2 regions of the Priestia sp. 40 genome follow, and region 2 is predicted to be linked to the other one. Evidence: riboswitches for the same ligand, from Rfam matches in the RefSeq annotation. Region 2 holds a riboswitch; the other holds the start of a gene.
The links. Region 2 has a riboswitch for glycine ahead of gcvT (glycine cleavage system aminomethyltransferase GcvT). Riboswitches for the same ligand answer to the same signal wherever they lie in the genome.
Positions count from the first base shown of each region.

Region 1 (3,423 bases), on a different contig from region 2:
AGGAATCGCCATCACCACAATGTAATGCTTTGTGTCTGCTGAAACGACATCGCTTAAATATATTTTTTTAGTTCGCAGTGCTTCTTGAAAATATTTTCTTTTACTTAAGTTCACGTGCTTCATACTCTTTAAATCATCTGGGTAATAATGCTCCACATACCCTTTTGTATTAAAAATGGTTCCGCTATCGATATACGGTGAAATATTAACTATTTTCTGCAGTTCTTTGTCTATCTCTTGTTCATCATCCGATAAAAAAATAGGATCTTGCTGTACCTCGTCTCCCAAGCTCCAAATATCTTTAATAACGACGTTGATTTGCTCTTTCATTCTCTTGACGGTTTTATCAGTTACCTGTCGATATTGATCTTGAGAAATATTAGGAAGCATCACTCTTGAAACTATAAACATTAGCGTCAGTACGGTACAAATAAGAAGCACATTAATCGTGAAGATTTTCCAAAACGTATGAGATTTAAACCATTTCATGTTTGTTCACCTTAATCTAATGAAGTCTACCTCCATTGTACTGCAAAATGAAAACTTTTCCATGTAAATGATAGAATTCCATCTTTAGACATAGAAGAAAAGCATTTGGTTCTACATTACTATCAGAAAACTATGAGCTTTTTCACTGTATTTTCTGTTAAAACTTTTTTTAGGGTTCTTATATAAACTTTGCTTCCTGCATTTTCTTCATGCAGTAGAAATCAATTATTTATCCTCCAATAAAAAGACCCCATCACGAAATGATGAGGTCACCAATTTACTATTTCTTTTTCCTTCCAGCCCCGTAAAAACCAAATAAGAGAATAAACCAAACGGGTGTCAACAATAAGGCTGGGCGCGTCGCATCAGAAAACAACATAATAATAAGAATCACTGCAAACAACGCTAGCACAACATAGTTTATAAATGGTGTTAACGGTGCTTTGAATGTTGATGCTGCATGCAGCTGCGGACGCGTTTTTTTATATCTTAGATGGCAAATCAAAATGATACTCCACACCCAAATAAAACAAATAGCGCTAATGGTTGTTACGATGCCAAAAGCTTGATCTGGTATCAGTTTGCTTAACAAAGCTCCCGCCGAGATAACCAGCGTAGATACAAACAATCCGTTGCTTGGTACGTGGTTTTTGTTCAGTTTTGCAAACGTAGATGGCCCTTGGTCATTTTTACTTAAATTATATAAGATACGGCTTGTTGAAAACATTCCGCTATTACAAGCAGAAGCGGCTGAAGTTAATACAACAAAATTAATAATTCCAGCAGCAAGCGGAATTCCGACTAAACTAAAGGTTTTAACAAATGGGCTTTCTGCTGCATTCAATTCCATCCACGGGTTAATAAATAAAAGGACGATAAGCGCTCCAACATAGAAAAATAAGATTCGCAGCGGAATTTTATTAATGGCCGATGGAATATTTTTTTTGGGATTTGATGTTTCCGCTGCCGATACCCCTACCAATTCAACCCCGACGTATGCGAAAATAACCATTTGGAATGAAAGTAAGAAACCGGAAACCCCGTTTGGAAACAGTCCTCCATGATTCCAAAGATTTTGAACCGTAACCGATCCTGCATCCGTTTTAAATCCCATTACCAGTAAAATAACGCCAATAATAATTAACGCAAGAATCGTAATAACCTTTATTAAAGCAAACCAAAACTCTAATTCTCCAAATAATTTTACGGTTAATAAGTTAAGCCCTAATAAAATAATCACACAAATAAGTGCAGGAACCCACTGAGGGATATCGAACCAATATTTCACATATACGCCAACGGCAATCACGTCAGCCATAGCTGTCATGATCCAGCAAAACCAGTACGTCCATCCCGTTACGAATGAAGCCCACGGTCCAAGATATTCCTCAGCAATGTCTGTTAACGATTGATAACCTGCCTTAGACAGCAGTAGTTCTCCTAGCGCTCTCATCACAAAGAAAAGCGCAATACCCACAATTAAATAAGCAAAGATGATAGAGGGACCTGCAAGCTGTATTGCTTTACCAGAACCTAAAAATAATCCCGTCCCAATGGTTCCTCCAATCGCGATTAGCTGAACATGACGATTGGATAAATCCCTCTTTAATTCTCGTTGTTCCAACTCTAATTCCTCCTAACAATAAAACCTTTGATGCAATCGTGCGGACTACAAATAAAGTCCAATAAAAAAAGAGATTGGATGCGCTCCAATCTCATGGTCATAAGAATAACAAATATTATGGTACATGCTACCAATTAGTAACATGCCAAATAAATATCCGGTACTCTTCTGTCCTTTTGCCTGAGATTGTGAACCCTTCGGCGTCGCGAAACTATCGCGATCTCTCCAGAAGCTGCTCCTGCTATAGTGTGATCCATAGCAATCATAGCTTTCTACGTATTAAATTTTTCAATCAATAGAATGACTGTCGAATAGTTGTTTATTCTAATACCAGTTGGATGCTTTGTCAATAGGAGAAATTAGTTTCATTTATTTTCCTTATTTGAAATATGATACTACATAAAAACCTTGTTCCTTTACTTGTGATAAAGACCTCCTTATTACAAAGAAAAAAGAGCAGAATCAAATCTGCTCTTTTACTCTTTTTCTATTCATTTCTTTAACGTCAAACTCACTACATTCTCCACATGCGCCGTATGAGGGAACATATCCACAGGCTGAATGTAATCCACATGATAAGCCTTCGACAGCTGCTGCACATCTTTCGCTAATGTGGATGGATTACAAGATACGTAAACCACTTTCTTTGGCTTTACTTGTAAAATCGTTTTTAGAAGCTTGTCATCACAGCCTGTTCGCGGCGGGTCAACGACGACTACGTCTGGCTTCCATCCTTCTTTCACCCACTGCGGCATCCACTTTTCAGCTGGACCCGTCACATACGTGGCATGTTCAAATCCATGATCTTTGGCATTTTTTCGCGCGTCTACAATGGATTCTTCAATCGTGTCCATTCCGCGAATTTCTTTGGCATCTTTAGCAAGCCATAAGCCAATTGTCCCTACTCCGCAGTAAGCATCTACGATTTTTTCACTGCCTGTTAGCGCAGCTGCTTTTTTTACTTCGTCGTATAGCTTCACCGTTTGGAGAGGATTCAGCTGGAAAAATGCACGCGCTGAAAGTTCGAATGAGATATCACCTAACGTTTCTTGAATCACCGACTTTCCAGCAAGTGTAAACGTTTCGTCTCCAAAAATAAGCGATGTTTTTTGACCGTTTACGTTTTGTACGAGTGATTTCACTTCCGGTAGGCGGCGCTGAATTTCTTTAATCAGCAGCTCTTTTTTCGGAATTTCTTTTTTAGCCGTAATCAAGACAATTTGAACTTCACCCGTTTCAAACCCTACTCGAGATACAATGGTACGCACAATTCCACGGCGTTTACGCTCATTGTAGATAGGAATTTGAAG
Region 1 is NZ_JBMPZA010000015.1:555,477-558,899, forward strand. Features, by position in the region: gene ACO1DI_RS17760 (PAS domain-containing sensor histidine kinase) at 1-489, opposite strand, end outside; gene ACO1DI_RS17765 (amino acid permease) at 770-2,113, opposite strand; glycine riboswitch at 2,272-2,352, opposite strand; gene rlmD (23S rRNA (uracil(1939)-C(5))-methyltransferase RlmD) at 2,605-3,423, opposite strand, start outside.
Region 1: another riboswitch for glycine. It lies ahead of ACO1DI_RS17765 (amino acid permease); the one in region 2 lies ahead of gcvT (glycine cleavage system aminomethyltransferase GcvT).

Region 2 (3,423 bases):
AGCAGTTCCTCCGTCATACATAGAAGAATTGGCCACGTCCATCCCCGTTAACTCACAAATCATTGTTTGGAATTCAAAGATGGCCTGAAGTTCTCCTTGAGAAATTTCTGGTTGATACGGAGTATAGGCCGTATAAAATTCCGAACGAGAAATAACATGATCAACAATAACCGGCATGTAATGATCATAAACTCCTGCTCCTAAAAAAGAAGCATAGTCTTTTAAATGAGCATTTTTAGCAGCCATATTATTTAATTCTTTTAACAGCTGAGGCTCTGAAGCCGCTTTTTTAATATTGTATTCTCCTTGAAACCGAACGCGCTGCGGAATATCTGAAAATAAATCATCAACAGATGAAACACCAATTGCTGCTAACATTTGCTGCTGATCTTGTTCTGTCATTGGTAAATAGCGATGTAACATGTTAAATTCCTCCCCAAAGCTTACTTTGAACGTTTATAAAAAGGTGTTGAAACCACTTTTGCTTTTAAGCGTTTTTTTCGAACCTGCACTTCCACTTCTTGACCAAGCTCTGAATATTCTGCTGATAATAGTGCTAAACCGATGTTTTTCTTTAGTGTAGGTGACTGTGTTCCTGTTGTCACAAATCCAATTTGTTCTTCACCTGCAAATACTTCGTAACCGTGTCGTGGTATACCTTTATCAATCATCTCAATTCCCACTAACTTACGGGACGCTCCGCTTTCACGCTGTTCTTTTAACACTTCTTTTCCAATAAAGCTGTCTTTGTTCGTTTTCACTGCAAATCCAATTCGAGCTTCAATGGGCGTAATATCTTTTGAAAGCTCTTGGCCATATAAAGCCAAAGTAGCTTCAAAACGAAGCGTATCGCGAGCTCCTAACCCGCAGGGCAACACACCTTCGTCACTGCCTGCTTCTAAAATAGCCGTCCACAAGTGAGAGGCGTCAGCTGAAGAACAATAAATTTCAAAGCCATCTTCTCCGGTATATCCAGTACGTGAAACGAGAGCTTTTACATTCGCTACTTCTACATCATCAGCAAATGTAAATGGCTTTAAGGAAGATAAATTTTCGTTCGTTAAAGTTTGTAAAACTTTTTCTGCTAAAGGACCTTGTAAAGCTAGCTGCGCAGTTTCATCAGATTGATTAACGAGCGTTACATCTCCTTGTTTGTGAGACACTAGCCACTCATAGTCTTTTTGAATATTAGCAGCGTTTACGACTAGCAAATACTCTTGATCTGCTTTTTTATAAATCAGCAAATCATCTACCGTGCCTCCGTCTTCATAACACATAGCTGTATACTGTGCTTTTCCATCTACAAGGATAGAAACGTCATTCGTCATCGTGTGCTGAAGAAAAGCTAAGCTATCAGCTCCTGTTACAAGAATTTCTCCCATATGAGAGACATCAAAAAGACCTGCCTTTGTACGTACAGCTTCATGCTCTTCTTTAATAGAAGAAAATTGAACGGGAAGAGCCCATCCTCCAAAATCAATTGTTTTGGCACCATATTTTTGATAGATATCATAAAGCGGCGTTTTGTGTAATTCTGTTGTCATATTTATGTCCTCCTCTTTTTCACGTAAAACTTTTCATAACGGGGAGTTTTCAAATAGTGTGGGGATCACTATGTATCCAAACAAAAAAGGACAGAAAACCCCCTACTGTATTTAGTAGGAAGTCTCTGTCCTTTTCACCTGAAAGTTTACCTATAAACGAATAGGTTTGCCTCGTGGGTGGTCTATAAACGCATAGACACTCTCCAGAGCTGCGTCAAACAAGAGTCTTTTTGCCTGAGAGATTCACAATTTTATTGCTTGCTCCTTCGGCGCTACATTCAAGTAGTCTCTCCCCGTGTCGTCATTCGCTTCTATAAAGTTGGTAAAGTTGGGCATACTACTGAAAGATGTATCTATCTTTATTCACACAATCATTTGTAAAGTGCTAATCTATTTTCTTTTTCAAATTTTCTAAATATATTTTTATCCTACCTGATTCTTATCATTTGTTCAATAAAAATTTTTTACAAAGGAGCATTTTTATCATGAAAGTGAAATTAAACATCGATGAAACATGGGAAGCAGCCTTCTCAACTAAATTGGAGCAAGACGGCCCTTGGTCAGCATGGGATTTGTATAAACTTGCCTATGAAATAGAAGACCAAACGCTTATCTCAGAATTTGAAGGACTACAAAGCCCAAAACATCTAGCCGATTTAACGCCGCTTCCTCATCAGCTCGAAGTAGCCAAACAAGTAGTTGAAACAATGAATGGGAAAGCCATTTTAGCAGATGAAGTAGGACTGGGGAAAACGATTGAAGCAGGGTTAATTTTGAAGGAATATATGATTCGCGGACTTGTTAAAAAAGTTCTCATTTTAGTTCCAGCTTCGCTTGTTTCACAGTGGGCCATGGAATTGAATCAAAAATTTTATATTCCCGCAGTCCCTCAAAGGAAATCATATGTGTGGGATCAGTGTGACATCGTTGTGTCTTCAATTGATACAGCAAAACGTTCTCCTCATCGAGAAATTGTGCTAGAACAAGACTACGACCTCATCATCATTGATGAAGCTCATAAACTTAAAAACAACAAAACAAAAAACTATGAATTTGTGCAAAGTCTAAAAAAGAAATTTTGTCTGTTGCTAACCGCAACACCGATTCAAAATCGAATTGAAGAAATTTTTAACTTAGTCTCTCTTTTAAAGCCTGGCCATCTCGGCAATAAAGACTATTTCGAAGAATTATTTTCCGCTAAAAAACGTTCTTTGCAAAACGATGAACACTTAAAAGAGCTTGTTAACAAAGTTATGATTCGAAATCGCCGCCACGATACGGGTATCGAATGGACGAAGCGAATTGTTCAAACCATTCCTGTTGAATTCTCGCCAAAAGAACGCGAGCTATACGATGCGATTACGTCTTTTAAAGGAAACGGACTGCACCCTTCAAGCGCTTTTTCAATTTTAACTCTGCAGCGAGAGGCCTGCAGCAGCCGCGAAGCGGTATATATGACATTAAAAAACATGCTGGAACGTCAGGAAGATCAAAACAGCGCATTAACGGAACATATGATTACTCCGTTAATGGAACTACTTCAGCAAGTACCGCAAAATGCAAAAGCAGAAAAAGTGCTAGAGCTCGTTCAAAAAATTGATGACAAAGTCATTATTTTCACTGAGTACAGAGCAACTCAACTGTATTTACAGTGGTATTTAAAACAGCATGGAATTACCTCTGTACCGTTTAGAGGCGGATTTAAGCGAGGTAAAAAAGACTGGATGAAGCAGCTTTTTGAAAGCCACGCGCAAGTATTTATTGCCACTGAAGCGGGCGGAGAAGGAATCAACCTTCAGTTTTGTCATCATATCATTAACTATGATCTACCGTGGAATCCAATGCGTCTAGAACAGCGAATTGGAAGGGTCCATCGTTT
Region 2 is NZ_JBMPZA010000005.1:1,160,153-1,163,575, forward strand. Features, by position in the region: gene gcvPA (aminomethyl-transferring glycine dehydrogenase subunit GcvPA) at 1-423, opposite strand, end outside; gene gcvT (glycine cleavage system aminomethyltransferase GcvT) at 444-1,544, opposite strand; glycine riboswitch at 1,757-1,849, opposite strand; gene ACO1DI_RS07080 (DEAD/DEAH box helicase) at 2,030-3,423, shown strand, end outside.